Regions from separate parts of the Delftia sp. WSY_7 genome, predicted to be linked through region 2. Evidence: predicted binding sites of a transcription regulator. Region 2 holds the regulator's gene; the other holds the start of a gene.
What was found. Region 2 encodes FNR, which switches genes on or off when oxygen is low (the NO sensors DNR and NnrR bind a similar motif). Its sites were predicted from a motif close to TTGATNNNNATCAA; they were not measured.
Positions count from the first base shown of each region.

Region 1: the regulator FNR is predicted to act here: its motif matches at 4,036-4,049, upstream of ACF8ME_RS16445 (DASS family sodium-coupled anion symporter).

Region 1 is NZ_JBICLB010000034.1:346,965-354,346, reverse strand. It holds gene ACF8ME_RS16460 (putative FMN-dependent luciferase-like monooxygenase) at 1-1,080, shown strand, start outside; gene ACF8ME_RS16455 (CMD domain protein) at 1,077-1,772, shown strand; gene ACF8ME_RS16450 (alkylhydroperoxidase domain protein) at 1,769-2,356, shown strand; gene ACF8ME_RS16445 (DASS family sodium-coupled anion symporter) at 2,369-3,874, opposite strand; gene ACF8ME_RS16440 (hypothetical protein) at 4,169-4,486, shown strand; tRNA gene ACF8ME_RS16435 (tRNA-Met) at 4,569-4,645, opposite strand; gene rplQ (50S ribosomal protein L17) at 4,667-5,059, opposite strand; gene ACF8ME_RS16425 (DNA-directed RNA polymerase subunit alpha) at 5,246-6,244, opposite strand; gene rpsD (30S ribosomal protein S4) at 6,357-6,980, opposite strand; gene rpsK (30S ribosomal protein S11) at 7,071-7,382, opposite strand, start outside.
Region 2 is NZ_JBICLB010000001.1:131,349-138,730, forward strand. It holds gene ACF8ME_RS00675 (bifunctional diguanylate cyclase/phosphodiesterase) at 1-600, opposite strand, end outside; gene ACF8ME_RS00680 (HD-GYP domain-containing protein) at 597-1,841, opposite strand; gene ACF8ME_RS00685 (sulfite exporter TauE/SafE family protein) at 2,015-2,740, opposite strand; gene hemN (oxygen-independent coproporphyrinogen III oxidase) at 2,746-4,128, opposite strand; gene fnr (fumarate/nitrate reduction transcriptional regulator Fnr) at 4,290-5,009, shown strand; gene ACF8ME_RS00700 (hypothetical protein) at 5,091-5,378, opposite strand; gene ACF8ME_RS00705 (FixH family protein) at 5,561-5,875, opposite strand; gene ccoG (cytochrome c oxidase accessory protein CcoG) at 5,933-7,382, opposite strand, start outside.

The DNA of each region.
Region 1 (7,382 bases), on a different contig from region 2:
CACGGCTCCCGCACCGGCCCGCGCCTGGGCTTCTTCAGCCGCCTGCTCGACGATGTGCCGGCCGGCGAGCGCTACCGCCTGGTGGCCGAGCAGATCGCCCATGCCGAGGCCCAGGGCTTCGACTCGGCCTGGGTAGCCCAGCACCATTTCCATGAAAGCGAGGGCGGCCTGCCCTCGCCCTTCGTCTTCCTGGCCCATGTGGCGGCGCGCACGCGGCGCATCCGCATCGGAACGGGCGTGATCACGCTGCCGCTGGAAAACGCGCTGCGCGTGGCCGAGGATGCGGCCGTGCTGGACCTGCTGACCGGCGGCCGCCTGGAGGTGGGCCTGGGCACGGGCGGCACGGCCGAATCCTTCGAGGCCTTTGGCGTGCAGGGCGCCGAGCGCGGCGCCGTCTTCGCGCGCAACTTCGGCGTGCTGCAGGACGCCTGGGCCGGGCGCGCGCTGGCCGGTGGCGTGCACCTGTACCCGGCCGCGCCGCAGCTGCTGGAGCGCGTCTGGCAGGCCACGTTCTCGGCCGAGGGCGGCGCGCGGGCCGGGGCCAACGGCGACGGCCTGATGCTGTCGCGCACCCAGCCACGGCCCGAAGGCGCGCCGCAGGCCACGCTGTCCGAGATCCAGAACCCCATCATCGACGCCTACCTCGCCCGCCTGCCCGCAGGGCGGGCGCCGCGCATCCTGGGCTCGCGCACGCTGTTCGTTGCCGACCGCCGAGACGAGGCGCTGCGCTGGGCCGAGGCCGGCCTGCGCCGCGTGGCCCGGCGCCATGCCGCCCGGCCCTCGCAGTGGGCGGCCCGCGTCGATCCACAGGCGCCGCTGGCCGATCTCATCGCCGCCTACGACGTGCATGTGGGCACGCCCGACGAGGTCATCGCCTCGCTGCGCGCCGACACGGCGCTGGCGCGCGTGAGCGACATCGTCTTCCAGGTGCATTCCATCGACCCGCCGCACGCCGCCATCCTGCGCTCCATCGAGCTGACGGCCGCCCATGTGGCACCAGCCCTGGGCTGGCGCCGTGCAGATCTGCAGGCACCCTCTTCCCTCCCCGCAGCCCGGGCCGGACTGCTGCAAGCCGCATGACCATGAACACCACCGTACAGCCCCGTTTTCCGGACGACGTCATCGACCACCTCGCCGGCATCACCCCCGGCAGCGCCCTGGACCGCGTGCGCCGCCACCGCACCGAGGCGCGCACGCAGGCCCAGCAAAGCTTTGCCGCCCTGTTCACGCCCGCCGAGCCCGTGCACGGCACGGTCTCGCTGCGCGAGCGGCTGGCCCTGGCCGCCTTCACGGCCGGGCTTCATGGCGAGCCGCGCAGCGCCGCCTTCTATGCGAAGGCGCTGGCGGCCGAAGATGCGGAACTGGCTGCCGCCGTGGCATCCGAAGTCGTGCGGGGCCGTGCACAAAGCCTTCAGCCCGGCAGCGGCCCGCACGGGCCGTACGGCCGCTACCCGGCAGGCCCGCTGAGCCGCGAAGACCAGAGCGGCCCCGCCTATGCCGTGGACCCGGCCCATGCCGCGCTGCTGGGCGCGCGCCTGGCCGCGGCGCTGGCCCATGCCCACCTGCTGGCCTACCACCCGCGCGACGCCAGCGCCGGGGCCCTGCAGGCGCTGCAACAGGCGGGCTGGAGCGAGACGGACATCGTCATCCTGTCCCAGCTGGCGTCCTTCCTGTCCTTCCAGATCCGCGTGGTCGCGGGGCTGCGCGTGCTGGCTGCACGCCCCGCGCCCCCGGCCGCCCATCAACCCACCACCCTGCAAGCCCAGCCATGACCTCAACGAACTCCGCCGCTCCCCAGGTCTTCACCCAGGAACAGCTCGACTGGCTGCCATGGATTGAGCCGCTGGACGAAAGCGAGCTGACCGAACGCCACCATGCAGGCCTGGTCGATGCCTCACGCGCGCAGTCCCCCTACTTCCGCCTGCTGGCGCGCGACCCCGACACGCTGGGCGCACGCACGCGCACCGACAAGGACATCTTCTACAACCCCGACGCCGGCCTGCCGCGTGCCGAGCGGGAGCTGGCGGCCGCTGCCACTTCGCGCGCCAATGGCTGCATCTACTGCGCCTCGGTCCATGCGCGCTTTGCCACGCACTTCTCGCGCCGGGGCGGCGACGTGCAGCGCCTGCTCGACGAGGGTCCGGGCACGGACCTGGGGCCGCGCTGGAACGCCATCGTCACGGCGGCCGTGGCGCTGACCCAGACGCCGCCTGCGCTGGAGCCCGCCCACATCGATGCGCTGCGCGCCGCCGGCCTGGACGATGCCGCCATCTCCGATGTGCTGCACGGCACGGCCTTCTTCAACTGGGCCAACCGGCTCATGCTGTCGCTGGGCGAGCCACGGACCACCGCATGAGGGCTTTCGCCCTCACCACAGGCCCAGCAGCTTCCACCAGGCGCTGCCGACCACGGCAAAGACCAGCAGCTCGATCACGCACATGGCCGCGCCCACGCGCCACCAGTTGCCCAGCGTGACATAGCCGCTTCCGAAGATGATGGGCGAAGTGCCGGTGGCGTAGTGGGTCAGCGTCATCATGATGGCCGAGCCGGCCGTCATCATCAGCATGAAGGGCACGACATAGTCGGCAGGAATCAGCTGCGCGCCCACGGTCAGGAAGGCCAGCATCATGGCGCTGATGTGGGCCGTGGTGCTGGCGAACAGGTAGTGCGAGAACACGAACACGCCCACCAGGATGGCCGCCACCGGCAGCCAGTCCAGGCCGCTGGCGACGATGGCGTTCTTCATGCCCACCGCGAACCAGGACACCACGCCCAGCTTGTTGAGCTGCTCGGCCAGCATGACCAGGGCGCCGAACCACACCAGCGTGTCCCAGGCGCTTTTCTCGGACAGCACGTCATCCCAGTCGATGGTGCCCGTGATGATCAGCACGAACAGGCCCAGGAAGGCGACCACCGTCGGGTCCAGCGTGAAGGCAGGCCCGAACAGCATCTGCGGCACGTTGGCCCACAGCAGCAGCATCAGGCCGAAGGTGCCCAGCATCACGCGCTCCTTGCCCGACAGCGGCCCCATGCGGGCCATCTCGCTGCGCGCGTACTCCACGGCATTGGGCGTGGCCTTGAGTTCGGGAGGCGACAGCAGGTAGATCACCAGCGGCATCAGCAGCAGGCACAGCAGGCCCGGCAGCAGCATGTACAGCGCCCAGGTGGTCCAGCTCAGGTGCAGGGCCTGGCCCGTGGCCTTGGCCACGAAGTCCACCACCAGCGGATTGGGCGCCGTGGCGGTCAGGAACATGGCCGAGGTGATGGGATTGGCGTGGTAGTTGACCAGGGCCAGATAGGTGCCCACCTTGCCCTGCGTACCCTTGGCCGGGTCCGACTCGAAGGCATTGGCGATGGACTTCATGATGGGGTGCACGATACCGCCGCCGCGCGCCGTGTTGCTGGGCGTGAACGGTGCCAGCACCAGCTCGCAGATCGCCAGGCCGTAGCCGATGCCGATGGTCCGCTTGCCCAGCAGCGCGATGAACATCAGTCCGATGCGGTTGCCCAGCCCCGTCTTCTTGAGGCCGCGCGAGATCAGGATGGCCACCACGATCAGCCAGATCAGCGGGCTGGAAAAGCTGCTCAGCGCATCGGTGACTGCGCCCTTGGACGAGCCAGACGTGACCTGGGACAGCGAGACGATCACGATGGCCATCAAGGCCATCACGCCAATGGGCATGACCTTGAGGATGATGGCCACGATGGTGGTCAGGAAAATGGCCACCAGCTGCCAGGCCTTGGGCGTCAGCCCCTCGGGCACGGGCACCAGCAGCAGCCCGAACAGCACGGCGGTGGCGATCAGCGCCGGCACCAGCCGGAACGGCACGGCCGACTTGAAGTAGCGGAACAGCGAGGCAATCTTCTCGAGCATGTGGATCCTTTGCGTTGCCGGAGCGGCGCCGAGAGAGCATGGCCTGCCGGGAGCAAAAGCCCACCAGCCTGCACGGGCACTGGCGGCCGCGCCGCATGACTGACATCATGATGCAGTGCAGCATGAGCCCGGCTTCCAGCGGGCGCCTGCGCCACCGAAGTTTGACAGGCATCAAGGCCGGGCCAGTAAACCTGGCGACCCAGGCCACCGAGCCCCGCTCACATGACAGCATCCCCAGACCGGGTGCCTTTCGCCCCGGTGTACCCATGCAGTGAAAAAAGGAGAAAAGCCGACATGCCAGCCAACCGATTCTTGCCCGAGGAATGGGAATGCCGGCTCCAGGAGATCGACCTGGAGATCGCCCGCCACGCCGTCATCTGCAAGATCCCGCTGCTGCAGGCCGGCGTGGTGGAGCGCGTGCTGGCCGATGACGCCAGCGTCTGCGGCGGCGACCACGAGGCCGCTTTCAAGACGCTGCGCGGCCTCTTGTACATGCACTACACCGAGCTGCTGCACATCAGCGAGGTGCTCAGCCCCGATGCCGCCCAGGAAATCGCCCACCGCGTGCGCCTGCGGCTGGGCCAGCGCATCGGCAACCAGCTGGGCGGCTGATGCCGGGCTGTCTGCCTGGCCTTTGCCCTGGCGCGAGGGCATGAAAAAAGGGCTACGACAGTTGTCGTAGCCCTTTTCAATTTGGTTGCGCGAGAAGGATTTGAACCTCCGACCTTTGGGTTATGAGCCCAACGAGCTACCAGACTGCTCCATCGCGCGGTATTCCAAAATTATAGCAGATTATTCAGCTGCCTTGGCTTCGGCGGCGCCTTCTTCAGCGCGCTCGACCAGTTCCACGAAGGCCATGGGGGCGTTGTCGCCCACGCGGAAGCCCATCTTCAGGATACGGGTGTAGCCACCAGGACGCTTTGCGAAGCGGGGGCCCAGCTCGTTGAAGAGCTTGGTCACGCTGTCGCGGTCGCGCAGGCGGTCGAATGCCAGACGGCGGTTGGCAACGGTGTCGACCTTGGCCAGGGTGATCATGGGCTCGATCACGCGGCGCAGTTCCTTGGCCTTGGGAACGGTGGTCTTGATGGCTTCGTGCTCGATGAGCGAATTCATCATGTTCTTCAGCATCGCCAGGCGGTGCGAAGAGGTGCGATTGAGTTTGCGGAGGCCGTGACCGTGACGCATGGTGCTTTATTCCTAAAATATGTAATTAGGGCTTGCGCAAACAAGGATGCAAGCCTGGACCCGTTACCGGATCTGCAGCTTGCCTCAACCGAATTTGCGCAAGTTGTTGATTAATTCGGGCAGCCGTATCAGGTACTGCCCGAGGCACTGAGGCTCTCCAAAAAGGAGAGCCCGCAATTATAGTGCTTAGCGCTTTTCCAGGCCAGCAGGCGGCCAGTTCTCCAGCTTCATGCCCAGCGTCAGACCGCGGGAAGCCAGGACTTCCTTGATCTCGTTGAGCGACTTGCGACCCAGGTTGGGGGTCTTGAGCAGCTCGTTTTCGGTACGCTGGATCAGGTCGCCGATGTAGTAGATGTTCTCTGCCTTGAGGCAGTTGGCCGAACGCACGGTGAGTTCCAGCTCGTCCACGGGACGCAGCAAGATGGGATCAAAGGCGGTTGCGGCACCACGGCCACCGGCCGGAGCATCGAAGACGCTGGCGATATCGCCGCCGTCCAGCTGAGCGAACACGGCGAGCTGTTCCACCAGGATCTTGGCGGATGCGCGCACGGCGTCCTCGGCAGTGATCGCACCATTGGTTTCGATCTCCACCACCAGCTTGTCGAGGTCGGTGCGTTGTTCAACGCGGGCCGATTCGACGGCGTAGCTCACGCGCTTGACGGGCGAGAACGAAGCGTCCAGCACGATACGGCCGATCGACTTCGTGGACTCGTCGCCATAGCGGCGCACGTTGCCGGGCACATAGCCGCGGCCCTTCTCGACCTTGATCTGCATGTCCAGCTTGCCGCCTTGCGACAGGTTGGCGATGACATGATCAGGGTTGATGATTTCCACGTCGTGGGGCGTCTGGATGTCGCGCGCCGTCACGACGCCTTCGCCATCCTTGCGCAGGGAGAGCGTGACCTCGTCGCGGTTGTGCAGCTTGAACACCACACCCTTGAGGTTCAGCAGGATGTTGACCACATCTTCCTGGACACCGTCAATGGACGAGTACTCGTGCAACACACCAGCAATCGTCACTTCCGTCGCTGCGTAACCCACCATGGACGAGAGCAGGACACGGCGCAGGGCATTGCCCAGCGTATGGCCGTAGCCACGCTCAAACGGCTCCAGAACAACTTTGGCGCGATTGTGGCCAAGCTGCTCGACATTGATCGTCTTGGGCTTCAGCAAATTGGTTTGCATGCAGACTTCCTCTCAATACCCCCGGCTCGTTACACCGGTAAGGCTGGTGAAGCACCCCAGCGCGATGCCTCGCGGCTGGGGGACGGTTTTACAGAAATGTCGCTGCGCGGAATTAACGCGAGTACAACTCAACGATCAGGGATTCGTTGATGTCTGCACCGAACTCGTCGCGGTCAGGCGACTTCTTGAACGTGCCTTCAGCCTTGTCGGCCGACACTTCCACCCATGCGGGGAAACCGACTTGACCAGCCAGTTGCAGGGCTTCGACGATGCGGGCCTGCTTCTTGGACTTTTCACGCACGGCGACCACGTCACCCACCTTCACCATGTAGGAAGGGATGTTGACGGATTGGCCGTTGACCGTGATGGCCTTGTGCGACACCAGCTGACGCGCTTCCGAGCGGGTCGAGCCGAAGCCCATGCGGTACACCACGTTGTCCAGACGCGACTCCAGCAGCGACAGCAGATTGGCACCGGTGTTGCCCTTCTTCTTGTCGGCGGCTTCGAAGTAGCGGCGGAATTGCTTTTCCAGCACGCCGTACATGCGCTTGACCTTCTGCTTTTCGCGCAGCTGCAGGCCGAAGTCGGAAGTACGCTGACCGGAAGTGCGGCCGTGCTGGCCGGGCTTGGTGTCGAACTTGGACTTGTCGGCGATAGAGCGACGTGCGCTCTTCAGGAACAGGTCAGTGCCTTCACGGCGGGAGAGTTTGGCCTTGGGGCCGATATAGCGTGCCACTTGATTTCCTTTGTGTCATCTGCCGTGCACAAGCACGGGAGCCGCCCGCGATGTTACACATCTGGGCGGCGGTGGGCTTGGTGAAAAAGCTTAGATACGACGGCGCTTTTGAGGGCGGCAGCCGTTGTGGGGAACCGGCGTCACGTCCGCGATGGAAGTGATGCGGATGCCCAGGGCGCCCAGGGCGCGAACCGAGGATTCACGGCCGGGACCGGGACCCTTGATTTCGACGTCCAGGTTCTTGATGCCCTGTTCGATGGCAGCACGACCAGCCACTTCCGAAGCCACCTGGGCAGCGAAGGGAGTCGACTTGCGCGAACCCTTGAAGCCCTGGCCACCCGACGAGGCCCACGACAGAGCGTTGCCTTGGCGGTCGGTGATGGTGATGATCGTGTTGTTGAA
Region 2 (7,382 bases):
GGGCTGGGCCGACAGCAGCTTCAACTGCTGCGCGTAGGACTCGGCATCGCGCACCTGGCCGGCCAGGTGATCGAGGATGGCCGCGTCGTTGCGGCGCACCAGCAACGCCTCGGGAATGCCCCAGAGCGTGGCGAATCGGTGGTTGAAGGCGCGGATGCGGCCATCGGGATCGCACACCAGGATGGCGTCGGCCGCCGACTCCAGCGTGGCGCGCAACTCGCCCAGCAGGCTTTCGAATTCGGCCTCGTGCAGCGCCTGCTCGCGCCGGTCCAGCATGCTGACCAGGAGCACCTCGCCGTCGAGCGCGCGCACGCGCATCTCCACGGGCGCCAGCTGGCCGTCGGCACGGCGCACCTCGGAAATGAACTGGGCGCCGGCCTGCCAGTTGAAAGGGTCGCTCCAGAACGCCTGCTGCTGCGGCGTGGCGGCCAGCACCTGCACGGGCAATCCCACGGCGGCATCGGTCTCATAGCCGGTGACGGATTCGCTGGCGGCGTTGGCGCGCAGCACCTTCAGGCTGCGGGCATCGATCAGCCACAGCGCCTCCTGCAGGGCATCGAGCAGGCGGGGCCAGGCGCGGTTGAGCGCTTGCTTGTTCAAGACGCCACCTTCGGCGGATCCAATTCCACCGCCCGTTCAAAGTAATAGCAGACACGCCGGCGCGGCGACAGATAGTCCAGCGCGTCGCGCGGCAACTGCGCAGGAGCCACGCCCCGGCGTATGCCCAGCGCGGGAAACAGCTCCAGCGCCAGCACGGGCGCCTGGGCGGCCGGCACGCTGGCGTCATGGACCATCACCGAAGGCTTGAGCGGCCGTGATGCATTGACGGACATGACCATGGCATGGCGCCCATCGGTCAGCTCCACCACCGAGCCCGGCGGGAACACGCCCATCATCCGGATGAAGCCATTGAGCACGGGCGCGGCGAACTTGTCGCGCAGCCGGCTGAACAGCATGGACAGCGCCTCGTGCGGCGTGTGCGGCGTCTGCGCATCGCCGGGATTGCACAGGCGGTCATAGGTGTTGACCAGGGCCAGGATCTGGCCCGTGAGCTCCATGTCCTCGGCCACCAGGCTCAGCGGGAATCCCGTGCCGTCGGCCCATTCATGGTGCTGAGCGATGGCGGTGGTGACCTGGGCCGACAGGCCCATGCGCATGGCGATGGCCACCGATTCACCCACATGGCGCTCGTAGCGGTCGCGCAGCGCGTCGGGCACGGAAGACTCCAGGGCCAGGCCGTGCATGCCCTCGGCGCCGGCCACCGGCTTGCCGGCATCGTGCAGCAGCGCCGCCAGGCCCAGGTCGCGCAGCAGCGCAGCCTCCAGGCCCAGGGCCCGGCCCAGCAGCAGGCCGAGCACGGTCACGTTGACGGCATGCACGCTCTGGTTGCTGCCCACGCCATCGGACAGGAGGTGAATCGCCACGTCCTGCGGGCCGGCCAGTTCGGCCAGGCAGCCGTCGACCAGGGCTTCGGTGGGCATGCGCGCCTGCTCGGGCGCGCTGGCAAGGGTGGTTTCGATGGCCACATAGCCACGCTCCACCTTCTGAAAGCGCGCATTGCAGTCCTCCAGCCGGCCGCGCCAGTTGGGCACGGACAGCAGCAGCGGCGCTGCGGGTGCAGGTTCCTCGGCGGGCTCGGCTGCGGCGGCCGCCACAGCGGGCAGCGGCTGCGGCGGCGGAGTGCGCACCTCGGCCGGCCAGGCGTCGCTTTTGTGCGGAACGCAGCGCACCGCCTCCAGGCCCAGGGATTTCAGGGTCTGGATCTGTGCGCTGGAGGTGATCTTGAAGCTGCTGACCGGAAAAGGATGGTTCAGCCATCCAACATCGAGCTGGACAAACATGCCCGGACGGAGGTCTCGGATATCGATGAGGACGGAATGGTTCACGCGCGGCAACGGCCCCGAGGCTGAAGGAATCGGCAAATGTAAGCCGATGATTCGGGCATTATCTCCAGTTCTGAGGGCCTTGCAGGCAATCCGCGACCCTCAGGACCAAGTCTGTCCCCCGCTGTTGTTCATCGGCACCAGAGACTGGGCTTGTAGATCAGGTCCATCCACAGCGCCCACACGGCCACGCCCACCAGCATCAGGCCGGCCAGCCGCGTGCCCCATTCGGCACGCAGACCGTTCAGGCGCTGGCGGCCCAGCCGCCACAGCCAGGGGCCGGCCACCAGCCACAGCCCGCTGCCCACGCCAAAGGCCACCATGGCCGATGCGCCCTGCAAGGGGCCACCGCTGAGCGCGGCGACCAGCACGGCCGAATACAGCAGTCCGCAGGGCATGAGCGCCCAGGCATAGCCCGCCGCCAGCGTGCCGCCAGGGGCGGACACCCAGGGCTGCACGCGCCGCCAGGCGGCGCGGCCCGCAGACTCCAGCCAGGCGGGCTGGCGGGCCTGCACCATCATGGCCAGGCCCCAGGCCATCACGGCGACATGGGTCAGCGTCCAGAACGGCTGCAGCGCCGTGGTCTGGCTGGTGAGCCAGGACAGGCTTTCCATGGCCAGCGCCGAGGCAGCGCCCAGGCTGGCATAGCCGGCCAGCCGCCCGCTATGGAACAGCGCCGTGCGCAGCCACAGCCGGCTTTGCAGTCCATGGACGGCGACCACCTGCCCACCACCCTGTACCGTGCCCTGCCCCGCCCCGCCCGTGACCACGCCGCAGGGCGCGGCGCACATGGCAAGGCAATGGGGCCCGCCGACGAGCCCCATGATCAAAGCGGTCCAGAGCAGCGACAACAGCATGGGGCCTAGATGATCCTCGAAAACCGCGCCCGGTTCTTGTCGGCCTGCAGATATCGGTCAAACAGCATGGCCACGCCACGCACGAAGTACCAGCCCATGGGCGTGACCTGGAATCCCTCGTCGCTGATCTGCACCAGCCCCTTGGCCTGCAGGTCCTGAAGCGCCGCCAGCTCGGGGGCGAAGTACTCGCGAAAGCCCAGCAGCCAGGCCTGCTCCATGGGCTCGAACAGCACGGCGCCCTGGCACATGATGGCCATGATGACGGCGCGCCGCACCAGATCATCGCGCGACAGTGCCAGGCCGCGCACCACGGGCAGGTGGCCGGCGTCGATGGCGTCGTAGTACTCCTCCAGCGTCTTGGCGTTCTGGCTGTAGCTGGCCCCCACCTTGCCGATGGCCGACACGCCCAGCGCAATCAGGTCGCAGTCGGGCTGGGTGCTGTAGCCCTGGAAGTTGCGATGCAGCCGGCCCTGGCGCTTGGCCACGGCCAGCGCGTCCTCGGGCAAGGCGAAGTGGTCCATGCCCACGTAGACATAGCCGCCCTCCATGAAGGCCGCGATGGAGCGCGAGAGCATGGCCAGCTTGTCGGCGCCCTGGGGCAGGTCCTCGGCCGCGATGCGCCGCTGCGGCTTGAAGCGCTCGGGCAGGTGGGCATAGGCATAGAGCGCGATGCGGTCGGGCCGCAGCGCATTGACCTGGGCCAGCGTGCGCTCGAAGGACTCGGGCGTCTGCTTGGGCAGGCCGTAGATCAGGTCCACGTTGATGGAGGCAAAGCCCAGCTGCCGTGCCGCTGCCACCAGCGCGAACACCTGCTCGGCCGGCTGCACGCGGTGCACGGCGATCTGCACCTGTTCGTCGAAATCCTGCACGCCGAAGCTCAGGCGGTTGAAGCCCAGCTCCTTGAGCACGGCCAGGCGTTCGACGCTGACGGTGCGCGGATCGACCTCGATGGAGTATTCGCCGCCCGGCTCCAGCTTGAAATGCTCGCGCAGCAGGGCCATCAGCGTGCGCAGCTCATCGTCCGAGAAGAAGGTGGGCGTGCCGCCGCCCAGGTGCAGCTGGCTGACGGCCTGGCCCTTGCCGCAATGGGCCGTGTGCAAGGCCATCTCGCGCGCCAGGTAGTCCAGGTAGACGGCCGCGCGATCGTGGTGGCGCGTCACGATCTTGTTGCAGGCGCAGTAGTAGCACAGCGACTCGCAGAACGGCACATGCACATACAGCGACAAAGGCATGGCTCGCGCTGCGGTACTCGATTTGCGGTGCTCAAGTGCCAGGATATAGTCTTCAGCACCGAAAGCCTCCACGAAACGATCGGCCGTGGGGAACGAGGTGTATCGGGGCCCCGGTACGTCGAAGCGACGCAGCAGCTCTGGGGTGACAGCGGTCATGGGTTTTTTCCTCTAATGTCGTCCACTGTGCCGCAGCCCATTGGCCGCGTCCTTGACTCATATCAAGAGTTGTTCGCGGCAGTGCTGCGACAATTTGATCCAACTCATCGCCATCCACGAGGTCACCGCCGGCGCACTGCTGCGCCGCTGATGTTTACTCCATGAACCTTCAGACCATCAAAGCATCCTGTTCCAATTGCAACCTGCGCGAGCTGTGCATGCCCATGGGCCTGGATGCCGAGCAGATGCAGCGCATCGACGACATCGTGGCCACGCGCCGCAAGGTCAAGCGCGGCGGCCTGCTGTTTCGCAACGGTGAGTCCTTCACCTCGCTGTACGCCATCCGCACGGGCTTCTTCAAGACCTGCGTGGCCACCGAGGACGGGCGCGACCAGGTCACGGGCTTTCAGATGGCCGGCGAGATCATCGGCCTGGATGGCATCGTCAACGACCACCACACCTGCGATGCGGTCGCGCTGGAAGACGCCGAGGTCTGCGTCATGCCCTTCGACAAGCTGGAGGACCTGTCGCGCGAGGTCACGGCCCTGCAAAACCATGTGCACAAGGTCATGAGCCGCGAGATCGTGCGCGAGCATGGCGTGATGCTGCTGCTGGGCAGCATGCGTGCCGAGGAGCGCCTGGCCGCCTTCGTGCTCAACCTGGTGCAGCGCCTGCACGCCCGGGGCTTTTCCAAGTCGGAACTGGTGCTGCGCATGACGCGCGAGGAAATCGGCAGCTACCTGGGCCTGAAGCTGGAGACGGTGAGCCGCACCTTCTCGAAGTTTGCCGAGGAAAACATCATCGAGGTGCGCCAGCGCCATCTGCGCATCCTGGACACGGACGCGCTCAAGCGCATCGTCAACAGCCAGCAGTGCCAGTGAGGCCGCAAGGCCCCGCCCCCCGGCAATGAACAAGGCCCGCTGTCGCGGGCCTTGTTCATTGCCATTGCAGTGCACGCAGGTTCAATCGCGCCCCAGGCCCTGCATGGCCAGATTTGGGTCCGGCTCGGAGACCACGCCGTCGTTGAGATCGTGCGTGGAGCGTCCCAGCATGGTGGTCATGAGGCTGGACAGCATGGTCACGCCCCAGAAGGCGAAGAAGGCCAGCGTGTAGATTCCCTGCCGCGACCAGCCCAGGTCGCCGAGCCAGTGCAGCTCCAGCGGGTCCACGAAGGCGAATACCAGCATCTCCATCACGGCGGCGGCCAGAAAGGCCGGCCAGGCAATCCACATCCAGCGTTGGGCCAACATCAGCGATCTCCTTGAGCTGTCGAGGGGTGGCTTTCATTGTGCGCGCCGCCCTCGCACCGTGCCAAGCCCTGCGCACCCTGCACTGCCTGTAGGAAACCCTTGGCCCTCGCGCATGCTGGAGATGCCATCCACCATACAAAAAAGGCCGCGACTGCGGCCTTGTGCACGGCATTTTCCTGCGTTCAGCGGTCCGTGGGATGGTCCTGCGCGGGCGTGGCCGCGTGGTTGCGGCCGGTGACCGCGGGCGCCAGGCTCTTGGGCACTTCGCGCACGCCATCGGCACGCTCGTTGATGGTGATGCCATTGCGGTAATAGTCAGGATCGATCACGGGATCGGCGCCATTGATCGCAATGACGGCCGTGACCACGCCGGCCACCACGACGGCGGCCGGGCCGGCCACCACGAGCCAGACATGGGCGAACTTCCACCAGGGCTTGCCGGCGTCCGGATGCGAAGGGGCCGTGGCGGGCGCGGAGACTGCGGGACTGGAAGACATGGATAACCTCTTTCTTTCAAACAGCCGGCGCAGCCTGGGCGGTGCCGGCCAGACATATCACCGGGGCACCAGGAAGACGGCCTTTTCGGACGCGCGTCCCGCGCCTGAATGCACGGCATCGATATCGAAGAATACGGTGTGCGAGCCCGGCTCGGCGGAACCGTAGGGAATCTGCAGCCGCGCCGCAATGCCGCGCGTCTCGGCAGGGCCGACCTCGACCTCCTGCTCGGACGCCAACTCCAGCCCGTCGAGGCCATGGGCGCTGATGCGGTAGCGCTGGGCCTGCTCGGTGGCATTCATGATCTGCAGGCGGTAGACATTTTCCAGCTTGCCGCCCGCGACGATGCGCGACAGCGACGCCCGGTCGCGTATCACGTCGACCTTGACCGACTGGCGCAGCGCCAGGCTCACGATCATGGCCATGCTCAGGCCGATCAGCACGGCCGAGTAGACCAGTACGCGCGGACGGAAGATGCGGCGCAGCACCTGGGCCCGCCGCCACATGCCGGCCATGGCGTTCTGCGTGGTCAGCCGGATGAGGCCGCGCGGATACTCCATCTTGTCCATGATGGAATTGCAGGCGTCTATGCACAGACCGCAGCCTATGCATTCGTACTGCAGGCCGTTGCGGATGTCGATGCCCACGGGGCAGACCTGCACGCACATCTTGCAGTCGATGCAGTCGCCCAGGCCCTGGGCCTTGTAGTCCACCTTCTTGGTGCGCGGCGCGCGCGGCTCGCCCCGGCCCGTGTCGTAGCTGACGATCATGGTGTCGCGGTCGAACATGGCGCTCTGAAAGCGCGCATAGGGGCACATGTACTTGCAGACCTGCTCGCGCATGTAGCCGGCGTTGCCATAGGTGGCGAAGCCGTAGAACAGCACCCAGAAGACCTGCCAGCTGCCCTGCAGCGCCAGCAGCTCGCCGCCCAGCTCGCGGATGGGCACGAAGTAGCCCACGAAGGTGAAGCCGGTCCACAGGGCAATGGCAATCCACAGCAACTGCTTGAGCGACTTCTTCCAGAGCTTTTCAAAGGTCCAGCCGTTCTTGTCCAGGCGCATGCGCGCGCTGCGGTCGCCCTCGACCTTGCGCTCCACCCACATGAAGATTTCGGTGTAGACCGTCTGCGGGCAGGAAAAGCCGCACCACAGGCGACCGGCCACGGCCGTGAACAGGAACAGCGCCAGCGCCGAGATGATCAGCAGGCCCGCCAGGTAGATGAAATCCTGCGGGTACAGCACCAGCCCGAACAGGTAAAAGCGCCGCGCACCCAGGTCGAACAGCACCATCTGGCGCTGCCCCCATTCCAGCCAGGGCAGGCCATAGAAAACCAGTTGGGTGAGAAACACCAGAGCCCATCGCCAGCGTGCGAAGACACCGCTGATGGAGCGCGGGTAGACCTTCTTCTCGGACTCGAACATCGACACCAGCTGGCCCGGGTCCGGGTCGGCAGGCGTGATCGGAATGACTTTGCGGGGAGGCTTCCCGGCATCATCCCCGTTCTCGGGC